4 regions of the Pseudoalteromonas sp. LC2018020214 genome follow, and region 4 is predicted to be linked to each of the others. Evidence: predicted binding sites of a transcription regulator. Region 4 holds the regulator's gene; each other region holds the start of a gene.
What was found. Region 4 encodes LexA, which represses DNA repair genes until DNA is damaged. Its sites were predicted from a motif close to TACTGTATNNNNATACAGTA; they were not measured.

Region 1 (3,283 bases), 1.5 Mb from region 4:
TGCCGTCAGATTTTACTTGAGTGTAATCGCGTACACGGCGCAATAAGCGGTTTGCAATACGTGGTGTGCCGCGCGAGCGCTGCGCGATTTCGGTAGCGCCATCGTCACACATTTCTAAACCAAGATAATGTGCAGAGCGCCCTACTATGTGCGATAAATCTTCTACAGAATAAAACTCTAATCGCTGCACAATTCCAAAACGGTCACGCAGTGGCGATGTAAGCGAGCCTGCTCGTGTGGTTGCACCAATAAGTGTAAATGCAGGTAAGTCTAATTTAATAGAACGCGCAGCTGGGCCTTCACCAATCATTATATCAAGCTGGTAGTCTTCCATTGCGGGATACAGTATTTCTTCAACTTGCGGGCTTAGCCTGTGTATTTCATCGATAAACAGTACATCGCCTTCTTCTAAATTAGTAAGTAGAGCAGCTAAATCGCCTGCTTTTTCAAGTACAGGGCCTGATGTTGTTTTAATACTTACGTGTAATTCATTGGCTACAATATTTGCAAGCGTGGTTTTACCAAGCCCAGGTGGGCCAAATATTAATAAATGATCGAGCGCTTCACCACGGGTTCGGGCAGCTTCAATAAAAATTTCCATTTGCTGCTTAACATGAGGCTGGCCTCTGTAGTCGGCTAAAAGTTTTGGTCTGATTGCACGATCTATAGAGTCTTCATTTGTTTTTTCAGTCGCATCAATTAAGCGATCCGCTTCAATCATGGGTTACTCACAACATAGATTTTAAAGATTCTCTAATAAGAACCTCAGTAGACATATCGGGTTTACTTATCGATTTTACTGCTTTTTGAGCTTGTGGCAATTTATAACCTAATGCAAGCAGTGCCGATACGGCATCATCCGCTGCATTATTAGCAATTGTCGCATCGCTCATTGGCTCTATTACTGCGCTGTCACTAAATGGCGTAAATAAATCATTACCCCAATCTTTTAGCCTGTCTTTCATTTCGAGTACTAAACGCTCGGCTGTTTTTTTACCTACACCGGGTAATTTAACAAGCGATGTTGAGTCTTCGTTATTTACACAACTTACAAATTGTTTTGCCGACATGCCCGATAAAATAGCTAAGCCAAGTTTTGGCCCTACGCCATTTGCTTTTAATAGCTCTCTAAACAAAGCACGTTCAACTTTATTATTAAAACCAAATAATAGTTGAGCATCTTCACGCACTACAAAGTGAGTGTAAACAATCGCATTTTCACCAATTTTTGGTAAGTCGTAAAAACAGGTCATTGGCATTTGTACTTCGTAACCTACACCACTTACTTCGAGTAATATTTCTGGTGGCTGTTTTTCGACTAAAATACCATTTAAGCGGCCTATCATAATTATTTCCTTAAACGTCCTCTAACGGTTTTGCTTGCGCTGCCCGCTAGTTTAATTAAATTTTGTTCTGAGTGGGCGTGGCAAATCGCAATAGCGAGTGCATCAGCTGCATCGGCCTGTGGCGTACCGGGTAATTTTAAAATATTTTTTACCATGTGTTGCACTTGTGTTTTATCTGCGCCACCGTTGCCTACTACTGCTTGCTTAATTTGCCTAGCTGAGTATTCAAATACGGGTAAGTCGGCCATTGCCGCGCCAACAATCGCAGCGCCTCTAGCTTGGCCTAGTTTTAAAGCTGAATCGGGGTTGTGCGCCATAAATACTTTTTCAATGGCAAAGGTTTCTGGCGAAAACTGCTCAATAAGCTGTGTAATGCCTTGGTAGATCATTTTAAGCCTAACCGGAAAAGGATGATCGGCTAACTTAATACAGCCACTGCCTAAGTATGTAAATTTAGAACCTTGATGGGCAACAACACCATATCCGGTCAAACGTGAACCAGGATCGATCCCTAAAATGATGGCCAAACAGCGCTCCATTGTTATTATTTTTAAATTACGCTAATAATGCCAGAGCACTGTATAAATTACCAGTACAAAGAAAAACAAAAATGCCCACGTACTAGGTGGGCATTTACAGAGCATGTTAGTTTAAGCTTACCCTAGGGCACGCACTAATCCTTGGGTGTTTTGTTTAAGTGTTCGGGCAATCATTAAATAGCCTAAACCTGCCACAAATACGCCGCCAGCTACCGGACCTATAATCCATATATGCGGGTGTAACTTACCTGCTAAATCAAACATTTGTTGCTGCACAATTAAAAGCGCTATATCACTAAAAAATGCGGCAACTAAGCCAGCTAAACCGCCGAGTAATAAAAACTCGTACAAGGTCGCGTTTTTAATTAATCGGCTTTTAGCGCCAAGCGTTCTGAGTATTACAATTTCTTGCATGCGCTCACCTAAACTAGCTTGCACTTGCGATATAAGTACAAGCGCGCCACACAGCACAACAATGGCAAGTACAAAGCCAATGGCGAGCGATACTTGCGAAATAGTTGTTTGGATTTGCTTAACAAAGTTATCAATATCAATGGCTGTAATAGTAGGGTAAGTACGCAATAACTGGCTAAAGTCACGCTTTTGATCTGGGTTTATACGTACCGACGAAATATACGTCGCCGGAAAATCTGCAAGTACATCTGGGCTTAAAATAATAAAAAAGTTAGGTTTAAGCGTGGCCCAATTAACTTTGCGCACACTGGTAATTTTAGCGTCGAACGACTGCGAACCAATTAAAAATGTGAGCGTATCGCCTATCTCAACATCTAAACGCTCAAGCATCGACTCCTCTACTGAGGCTTCAGCCATCGCATTCTCACCAAACCACGTACCTTGTGTTACTTCATTTTGGTCAGGCACATCTTTAAGCCATGTAAGATTTAGCTCGCGGCCAATACCTGCACGTGCTTCTTCGTCTTTTTTCTCGTTGTCTTGCAGCGATACTGAACGTGCTACCAACTCGCCATTCACCGCATTTACGCGCCCACGAATAGTGGGATAAAACTCTGATACTTGAATAGCTTTTTGAGCTAAATATTCATTAATTGGCTCAAGCTCATTTTGCGTAATATTAACTAAAAACGCATTAGGCGCGTCGCTTGGAAGTTGCGACTGCCAATCAGATATCATGTCGTTTTTAAGTACCACTAAAAACAGCAGTAATTTAATCGCTAACGAAAAACTAATTAACTGTACCGCGTTCACATTTGCACGCTTTTGGATAGATGCAATTGCAAGCGACCAACTGTTACCTGGCTTAAGTCCTAATTTTCGACCGCCACCAAATATTAATTTAGATACTAAAAACAACACACCAATTAGCGCAAGTGTTGATATAAACAAAATAAGCGTTATTTTTATGTTGTTACTAAATAA
Region 2 (3,283 bases), 1.2 Mb from region 4:
AAACAAAACATTTTTACTATGCCAATAAATTACTCTGACCATCAATTAAAACTAAGTTTAAAGAATTCTAAAGTACTTATAGTTGACGATCAGTTATTAAGCTTAATCGTATTGAAAAAAATATTATCTGAGCATTTTAATGTGACAACAGCTGGAAGTGGTGAAGAAGCAATTGAAATTTGTAATGTAAATGTACCCGATATAGTCCTACTCGATATTAGTATGGGTGGAATGAGTGGTATTGATACATGTTTAAAATTAAAAAATAATACTGAAACACAGGATATCCCAGTTATTTTTGTTACATCCTTTGAAAACGAAGAAGAAGAGTGTTGGGAAGCCGGAGCTGTTGATTTTATTAAAAAGCCGATTATAAAAGAAACACTATTTAGAAGGGTTCGTGCCCATATAACGTTAAAATTACAACACGACTTACTCAATCAAAAAGTATTTTTAGATGATTTAACTAAAGTATTCAATCGCCGTTATTTTGATGCACATTTTTCTAAAATGGAACGAAGCGCCTTACGAGAAAAAGTTGACTATGCGTTATTACTCATCGATATAGATTACTTTAAGCAATACAATGATATCTATGGTCATGTGCAGGGGGATACGGTGTTAAACCTAGTAGCACAAACTATTACTAATAGTTTGCAAAGGCCAACCGATTTTGTTGCGCGTTATGGCGGCGAAGAGTTTGTAGTTGTTCTACCGCATACAAGCACTGAAGGTGCAATTTGTGTTGCTGATAAAATTAAACAAAATGTGGCCGATTTAGGAATATTACACAAATATTCAGAATATGATTTTGTGACTATTAGTATTGGCGGTGCAACCCTACAACCATATGTAAATAACAAAAACACGTTGCAGATCGCAGATGAAAAAATGTATGAGTCTAAAATGCAAGGGCGTAACAAAGTGTGTTTTTAAGTTTAGTTAGCTAATAAATCACTCTGCCACTTAAAAACACCTTTTAGGTGATAAATATTAAATAAGATTATTTATTACATGCTATGACATTTTTTGTACTTTTTATTGCTACCGCATGGGCAGTCATCATTTCTGCCTACTTTAATATCTTCAACAGGATATATAGTGCCATCTAAATAACGCCATTGAGTGTTTTCTTTAATAAACAGCGACTTTTCGTGAAGCTCACAAAATAAGTTTTGATAAAAATATTGGGCTTTAAATTCTACCGTTCCAGTATCACCATCATGGCTTGAGTCAATTAAATCAAGATTTATAAATCGACAGCTGTTAGCAAAATCATTGATTTCTTTAACCGGATTCTCAGCTTGTTTTTCTTTTGCGTAGGTTTGATAAACATATTTTGCATTTTTAATAACATAAGCGCTGAATCGTGAGCGCATAAGTTGTTCAGGAGTGTCAGCTTGCTTAACAGATAAGTGAAGCGGCTCGCAGCAATCGGCATAATTGTGCCCACTGCTGCAAAAACATAATGTGGTATTGAGTGAAGTCATAATAATAATACAAAGTCTAAAACATTAGTTTAACAAGCTTATTGAGCGAGTGGTATCTCTGTTGTTTGAGCGTTTTTAGTAAAACAATATAGTTTTGTATTCGTTTTACTCAAATCGAACGATAGATTTGTAAGTAGTTGGTTATTAACTATATCGGTCCAGGTAATTACCGCTGCAAAGTTTCCATTATGTAACGCAGAATTTAATACATACTCTAGATTTACTAGGTGCTTCTGTCTAATAACAAGTAATTTACTTGTATCAATAGAGCATGAGTCAAGTAAAGCTTTGCTAGGTACATGATCTGGTGCAATTAATAACGTCCATGCATTAGAGCTATTATATTGGTGTAATACTTTTAAAAGCTCAAAGGTCGCTGAAATTTCATCTTCAATTTGGATCAAATTTACGCAATCGCTTTGCTCGTCTTGTTGGTAACTTTTAACTGTTCTTACGGTAATAGGCTGTAACATAATTTCACTCACTGGGTTTTTATACAGTATTCATATACAGTAGTTTATACAGTGCTTTCGTGCAAGCATTTTATGCTATTTATTTGTACAGTTATTCAGCTTTTGATCATTGTTTTTTGTTTTTAAATCTATAATTCTTTATTAATCAACTTGTTATAGACTTGTTTTTGAGGGGGTATTTTTAAAATAAATTTTTGAGTCATGTTTTCATTTGTGGGTTTTATACTGTGTAGGAGTATCTTTGTAACTATATACAGTATTTTTCAACACTGTATACAGTACTTATAACTTAGTTAGTTTATGTGTTTTCACTGGTGCGAGGGATCATATGAGAAAACTGGAGTTGGTGGATTTGTTCGTACAAACTTGCTGCATAACATTGAGCATCTTTAAATCGCTTAGTTTCGATATGTTTGCGTATATCTGTAACCGCTGCAGTGGCAGGTGCGTACCCTTGGCTACTCGCTAAGCTCAACCACGCTACAGCATGAAATACACTTTGTGGCACGCCTTCACCTTTTACAAAAAATAAACCTAAATAAAACTGTGCTCTATGGTTTCCTGCCATTGCAGCAAGGCGCATCCATTTTGCAGCCAATGGAGCTTGATTATTTTTTAAATAATATAGGGCTTTATTAATAGTACTTTGCTCATCTTTTTTATTATCAATGGGCGCGGGGCTGCTTTCTGGTTGAGTAACAAAACCTAAAATGTTGTCTAGCTGTTGCTCTAAGTCTTGCTCACAAGGTGTTGTTTTAAGCATATTGGTTCATTTATTATTTTAACTACTTTAACAGTTTAGTATATAGCAAGGTAAAATGTCCTGTAAAAGATAATTTTTATGTTAAAATCTCGCCACTTTTTACTATCACAAGTTTATTATGTTTGAAGCCTTATTTAAACTCAGCGAAAATAATTCAACAGTTAAACGCGAATGCGTTGCTGGCCTAACGACCTTTATCACTATGGTATACATTGTATTTGTAAACCCGGCTATGCTTGCTGAGGCAGGGATGGATCAAGGGGCTGCATTTGTAGCTACCTGTATAGCAGCTGCGATAGGCTGTTTTATAATGGGTTTGTGGGCTAATTATCCATTAGCATTAGCGCCTGGCATGGGACTAAATGCCTTTTTTACGTATGGCGTCGTATTAGGAATGGGTTATACCTGGCAAGCCGCATTAGGGGCTGTTTTTATGTCGGGTTGTATATTTTTATTTTTAAGTTTATTTAAAGTCAGAGAATGGATTATTAATGCCATACCTCTGGTGCTCAAGCGAGCTATCGCAACAGGTATAGGTGCTTTTTTAGCCTTAATTG
Region 3 (3,283 bases), 1.0 Mb from region 4:
ATTTGTTCATCAGCGTCGCTTTGAGTATTTTGTTTACCCCAAGTCATACTCCCTAGGCACACTCGAGATACGTTTACGCCACTGCTACCTAGTGGGTTGTATTGCATAAAAACTCCTTAACTAAATTAGTTTTGAGCATGGCTGATTAAAGCCGATAAAAGAGGCTCGGAGATTGGGGCTTTTTGCCCTGTAGTAAAATCAAACATTACAACTTTAGATGCACCCGTAGTCGTTATTGCTTTTTGTGCATGGCTGTAAACGGTGTAGTTCATGGTAAAGCGATCTGTTTTAAGATCTGTAATTGTAACGCCTACAGTGAGTGTGTCGGGAAAAGTTACTGGGCGTTTATAGCGAACGTTATTTTCGCTTATTACTGGGCCCACACCGTTTGGGCTTATTGTGTCGAACAGATTTATTTTATTTAAAAAGTCGATTCGGGCTATTTCAAAGTAACGTAAATACACTACATTATTTACGTGTTGTAGCGCATCCATATCAGCCCATGCTACGGTGATATCGGTATGAATAGGGTGCTGATCTTTAAACGTTTGCATTATTTATTGGCCCTTGATTTTCAAAGTACTTAGATTATCAACATGGTGTTACGAGCTCAAGGTAATTAATGGCATGTTTTTTTTATAAGATGATTGTACCTGTTTAATTTTAGGTCTACAGTTAAATTACACAGACAAACACAAAAACACACAAAGGTAAAAATATGCAGAATATAATTAATTGGTCCTTAGCTTGTTTGGTTTTTATAGCTTCTTTTACCTGTTACGCGATGGGGAATGAATCTGGCGCTATTATTTTAATGTTGGCAGGATTTTTATTTGAGGTTATGTATTGGCTACGTGGTTATAAGAGAACGGAGGATAATAAACACTTTTTTTAATCGTTAACTAGGGCCTGTTGACCTTTCAGGATTAAAATTTGTTCAATCTAGGGGCTATTTAATCGCGGCGCGAGGTTTGTAACCTAGTGGGCTCGATAACTGCTCCTGCGTTATTCTACTGACTTACATCCCTGTAAGAATAAGTAAAAACCGAGCAAAGCTTCCGCGTCCTGCTCACGCCCCTTACCTACATCCATGTAGGCAACAAAGAGTAAATTGCCCCTAGGCAGAACCCTTCGGGCAGCGCATGTTTGGCATTTATGCTACGTTATCGCCTATTTATGGGGAATAACCACACTACATAGGCTCTGCCTTGCCTAAATACCAAACATACTGCTGCAAATTTAACCTCGAAAGATAAACAGGCCCTAGGCTTGCTTATCGCATGTGATTCTATAATAATGACTGTATAAATAACCAGTTGTTGTTGTGGTGATGAAGAAGTTTATTCACATAGACATGGATTGCTTTTATGCAGCAGTAGAAATGCGAGATAATCCAAAACTTGCATGTGTACCGCTTGCTATTGGAGGCAATAGCCGACGAGGCGTGCTCTCGACCGCTAACTATATAGCTAGAGAGTATGGCGTACGATCGGCTATGTCGAACTATCATGCTAAACAATTATGCCCCGATTTAGTTATTGTCCCAGGGCGCATGGCTGTATACAAAGAAGCTTCAAACCAAATACGTGAAGTATTTAGCCGCTACACAGACTTAATTGAACCCCTGTCTTTAGACGAAGCCTATCTAGATGTAACAGACAGCACCGCTTGTAAAGGCAGTGCCACACTTATTGCACAGCAAATAAGAGCCGATATTTACAATGCTACAGGGCTCACTGCATCAGCAGGTATTGCACCGATTAAATTTATTGCCAAAATAGCCAGTGACGAAAACAAACCGAATGGTCAATTTGTCGTTTTGCCTGATGAGGTCGATGACTTTTTAGCGCAATTACCGCTGGGGAAAATTCCAGGAGTGGGCAAAGTAACGCTCGAAAAGCTAAATTTAAAAGGCTTATATACCGGCAAGGATGTACGTGAAAAAGGCGTTAACTGGATGCAGCAACATGTGGGTAATTTTGGTGTGTCGCTATATCAAAAATGTGCAGGTGAGTATGTTGGTAAAGTATCCACAGATCGCATAAGAAAATCGCTGAGTGTTGAACATACCTACGAGTACAACAAAACGAGTTTACAGGAGTGCTTAGATGAGCTGCCAAGGTTGTTAGAGGAATTAATTTTAAGGCTTAATAAACAGCAGTTACAAAATCGTATTAATAAATTGAGTGTTAAGGTGAAGTTTGCAAATTTTGTAGTGACCTCTGCCGATCAGGTATATCACGAGCTAAATACAGAAATATTTGTTCAACTACTTACTAAGGCCTACCAGCGAGGGCTACAACAGCCTGTAAGATTACTTGGCATAGGCGTTGGGATTAAAAACGAGCCAGAACAAAACTTTCAACTTAGTATTCTCGATTAAGCTGTAAAGCCTGTAACTCCAAGTTGCCATTTATTGACAGGTTATGTGATTAGCTCATCGCTCCTTACTGGTCTTCAATATTTAAATCGACGATAATAGGGGCTTATGTTTTCTAACAGGACCTTATTTATGGCATACCCTCAAGCGGTTAGTGCAAGCCTTGAATGCACATCTCATGATGCGCTTATTATTATTAGTGATGACTTTTCTCTATTACCAAATAACTCATTACGTGATGCTATTTTAGCTCAAGCAAACGTAGATTCTCGCATCGGTAAGCAAGTTACTTTATTAGTAATTGAAAACAAGCGCGTTGTACTTGCTCCAACCGGTCCGTTAAATAGAGATTACGACGACGTGCGTCGTTATTTTGATGCTGCTAAATTAGCAATTAACGAAGCAAAAGCGTCGGGCAGTGTTAACCCTGCATTATTTTTACCAAATTTAAATGGCGATAGCCGTTATCAGCATGCTTTAGAAGTTGCTTATTTAGGCGCTTGCCAAGCCTTATGGCAGCCATTAGAAGCGCGTGAATATCACGGTGAAAGCATTGAACCTATTACACAGATTGGTTTAGTTGGCGCAAGCGAGCAAACGATTAAAGCTGTTAATGCCATTGCAGCTGGCCAATATGCAGCGCGTGACCTGTGTGGTACTGAACCTGAGCGTATGGCTCCTCCACGTTTTGCTGATTACTGCGTTGAATTGTTTAAAGGCTCAAACATTGCAGTTGACGTAATTGATGATATTGCAGCTATTGATAAAAACTATCCAATGCTAAGTACAGTTGCTCGCGCATCGTATGCAGTTGAGCGCCATCACCCACGTGTTGTTAAGCTTGAATATGTACCAGAGGGCGAAATTACTCGCACACTTATGTTTGTAGGTAAGGGCCTTGTA
Region 4 (3,283 bases):
CAACTCAGCACATTGTCCTCGGTAAGTACCTTCTTCGTTTATGTTCGTCCATGTTTCGTTTATAAAGCCGGGGTTCGCATCTTTTTTAACTGCAAAATCAGGTACCCACCAAGAGTGAATAACATCGTCAGAAGTCATTAAAAATCGTACTTTTTGATTTATTGGCAGTACAAGAGGCTTATCAACCTCAAGTAAGTAGTTAGGATTTTTATCTGCAAGATTCGCGATTTCATCTTGCGGGGTAGATAAAATAGAGTAGAACTCTACATCTTCGCCCATATATTCATAATGCCATTTCCATTGCGAACCCGTAATTTTAATAGTGAGATCAGCTTTGCTGGCATCTTCCATTGCAATTAGGGTTTTAGTGGCTGGTACTGCCATAGCAATTAAAATAACAAACGGAATTGCAGTCCAAAGTATTTCTACTTTAGTGCTTTCGTGAAATTGGGCAGGTACAGCCCCTTTAGATTTACGGTGATGAATAAGTGCCCAAAACATAATTGCGAACACTATCACCCCAATCACACAACATATTATAAATATGGTCATGTGCAGCTGATATACATTATTGCTTATATCGGTTACGCCTTTGCGCATATTGTATTGGCTGTTAGCCAAAACTGGGTGCGAAAAAACACATAATATAAGCCACAAGGTAGAGGTCAGTTTACCCATGTGACGGCTCCTTTGATGCTATTGCGAATGCAAAGCGAAGAGGCATACGGCTTAAACGCCAATTCGTTATTTTTATTTTTTTAGCCAATCTCATTTAATATTGATTGGTTTTGCTGCGCCAACAACGGGTTTGTGTATATTGTGTGTTCTCAAAACTAAAAAGCTGTGAGTTATTATTAGCTCAGCACATTAACAATTAGCTAAAAAACGAACAACAAGCAAGTTTTAGTATAAAAAACAATCAGGTGATATTGAATAATTAATAAAAATCGGTAATCAACTGGGCGACAGAAAGTTCAAAATATGAGCAAAACAAAGGGGTTTAACGCATTCGGAGGGGGAAAATATAAGTGCAAAAAAGTTTACAGCTTAAATAGTCAGTGGGCGGTTTACGCCCTATTTTTAGTACAAATTTTAAAACAAAAATGCGTACTAATTAGTACGCATTTATAAAACTGCTTGTTTAAAAGCTATTTTTAAAGTCACATCCAATCAGCGTTTCTTATAACGCCAACGGCTAAGCCTTCAATATTAAAAGACTCATTCTCAAGATCTACTTCAATAGAGTCAAAATCGTCGTTTTCAGCATGAAGTAATACTTTACGACCCGCTTTCTCAAGACGTTTTACAGTTACGTCTTCGTCTAGGCGAGCAACAACAACTTGTCCGTTTTCAGCGGTTTGAGTACGATGTACAGCAAGTAAATCACCATCCATAATACCAATATCTTTCATGCTCATACCGTTAACGCGTAGTAAAAAATCTGCAGCCGGTTTAAACATTAATGGATCGATTTTGCAGTGACTTTCAACGTGCTCTTGCGCCAAAATAGGTGAACCAGCAGCAACACGCCCTATAAGCGGTAAACCTAATTGTTCTGGCTCTTCTTCTTCAATTAATTGGATACCACGGCTTGCACCTGGTTTCATTTTAATTGCGCCTTTTTTAGCAAGTGCTTTTAAATGTTCTTCAGCAGCATTGGCACTTTTAAAACCTAATGTTTGCGCTATTTCAGCACGTGTAGGGGGCATACCAGTGTCTTTAATAAAAACTTTAATTAGTTCGAGTATTTGAGCTTGGCGGTTCGTTAATGGTCGCATACAACTGGTTTTCCATACAGTACATTTAACTGTGAGTATATACAGTTAAATAAAAATCGCAAATTTAAATTAAGCCTTAAAATAGCTAAAGTAATTTCACTTGTGTACATTTCAAGGATATAACTAAAGCTAAGTTTATAAATGATTAAAAATGCAAAGGAGACATTATGAGTATTTGGTACCAGCCCATCACCTTAGAGCTGTGCAAGCAGTTAGAGCAAGGCATTAATGGCCAAGGAACATTAATGAAAACTATGGGGATAGAAGTCACAGAAATTGGCGATGATTATTTGGTTGCCACAATGCCGGCAATTCCTGAACATCATAACCCAATGGGCATGGTTCACGGCGGTGCTAACGTTGTACTTGCCGAAACAGTTGCCAGCTATGCCGCTAACTTTGTTGTCGATTTTACTAAATTTTACTGTGTAGGGCAGGAGATTAGCGCAAGTCATTTAAAAGCATCTCGCAACGGCACTTTAACAGCCACGGCTAGAGCATTTCATATTGGCAAACGTAGTTCAGTGTGGGAAATAAAAATTACAAATAGCCGCAATGAGCTGTGCTGCGTATCAAAAATGACCGCAGCAGTCGTAGAGCGAAGATAGTTACTTTTCGATTGGGTAAATGGTAATTTCCATACCCGCACCAATCGCAGATATACGCAATAATGTATCTGCATCTAAGGCTTGATTAAAGCACTTAGGAGAAGTCCCTGATTCAAAACCAATATCAAACGTTCTACGTGAACAGCTTAACCATTGCTTTAGCGCGTTACGCGAACACGATTCAATAAGCTCACATATATGGTTTATGGCTTTATCAGGTGTGCTCACCTCACCTGTAGCTTCAATACGCGCTAGTTGACGGTATTCGTCTTTGTCATAATGTAAAATCGTCGCGACTTTTTTCAAGTCCGCCACTAGCAAACTAATATCTTGCTTTGATTCAAGCTCAAGATCTACATTTAAAAATTGAATTTCCGACATCGTTTCGTATTTATCCTCTAATAATTTCATTGCAAACTTTAACGCAGTTTTACCGTTATACCAAATCAACTATGCTCTATTAACCACTTTATATGGATATTTCGCAGCTTTTAAGTATTTTTTAGCATTTAAAGCTAGCTGGATATCAAACATCCAGCTCAATTAAACAGATAAGTCATGTTAGGGATTTAAGTGTAATCTTTTTTATTTTTAAATGATTACAGTAAGCTATAGTTTAAACTGCGACAAAATGTCGCAGTAACTTATCCCATTAATGTAATAAACTAGCCTCTAAAAATAATAAGACTAAAACATGAATAAAAAAATATTTAAACATGCTCGCAAGTTACATAAATGGTTAGGTTATTTATTAGCACTACAAATTTTAGCATGGTTACTAGGTGGTTTAATTATGAGTGCAATCCCTCTTGATAAAGTTCATGGGGAGCATCTTGCAACACGTACTCTTAATAACCCATTTACGCAGGCTGATTATGTTGCCTCCCTTGACGATAT

Region 1: ruvC (crossover junction endodeoxyribonuclease RuvC) is a predicted target of LexA. The motif match lies at 1,922-1,941, and genes of this name have one in related genera.
Region 2: JG479_RS10085 (SulA-like leucine-rich domain-containing protein) is a predicted target of LexA. The motif match lies at 1,986-2,005, and genes of this name have one in related genera.
Region 3: dinB (DNA polymerase IV) is a predicted target of LexA. The motif match lies at 1,299-1,318, and genes of this name have one in related genera.

What each region holds. Positions count from the first base shown of each region.
Region 1 is NZ_CP066804.1:1,373,348-1,376,630, reverse strand. It holds gene ruvB (Holliday junction branch migration DNA helicase RuvB) at 1-721, opposite strand, end outside; gene ruvA (Holliday junction branch migration protein RuvA) at 729-1,346, opposite strand; gene ruvC (crossover junction endodeoxyribonuclease RuvC) at 1,349-1,873, opposite strand; gene JG479_RS06050 (ABC transporter permease) at 2,003-3,283, opposite strand, start outside.
Region 2 is NZ_CP066804.1:2,298,585-2,301,867, reverse strand. It holds gene JG479_RS10095 (GGDEF domain-containing response regulator) at 19-936, shown strand; gene JG479_RS10090 (YchJ family protein) at 1,011-1,490, opposite strand; gene JG479_RS10085 (SulA-like leucine-rich domain-containing protein) at 1,529-1,963, opposite strand; gene JG479_RS10080 (tetratricopeptide repeat protein) at 2,262-2,726, opposite strand; gene JG479_RS10075 (NCS2 family permease) at 2,845-3,283, shown strand, end outside.
Region 3 is NZ_CP066804.1:837,510-840,792, forward strand. It holds gene JG479_RS03655 (aldo/keto reductase) at 1-107, opposite strand, end outside; gene JG479_RS03660 (acyl-CoA thioesterase) at 126-554, opposite strand; gene dinB (DNA polymerase IV) at 1,331-2,383, shown strand; gene JG479_RS03670 (M17 family metallopeptidase) at 2,513-3,283, shown strand, end outside.
Region 4 is NZ_CP066804.1:3,524,203-3,527,485, forward strand. It holds gene coxB (cytochrome c oxidase subunit II) at 1-678, opposite strand, end outside; gene lexA (transcriptional repressor LexA) at 1,161-1,778, opposite strand; gene JG479_RS15800 (PaaI family thioesterase) at 1,946-2,386, shown strand; gene JG479_RS15805 (hypothetical protein) at 2,387-2,767, opposite strand; gene JG479_RS15810 (hypothetical protein) at 3,081-3,283, shown strand, end outside.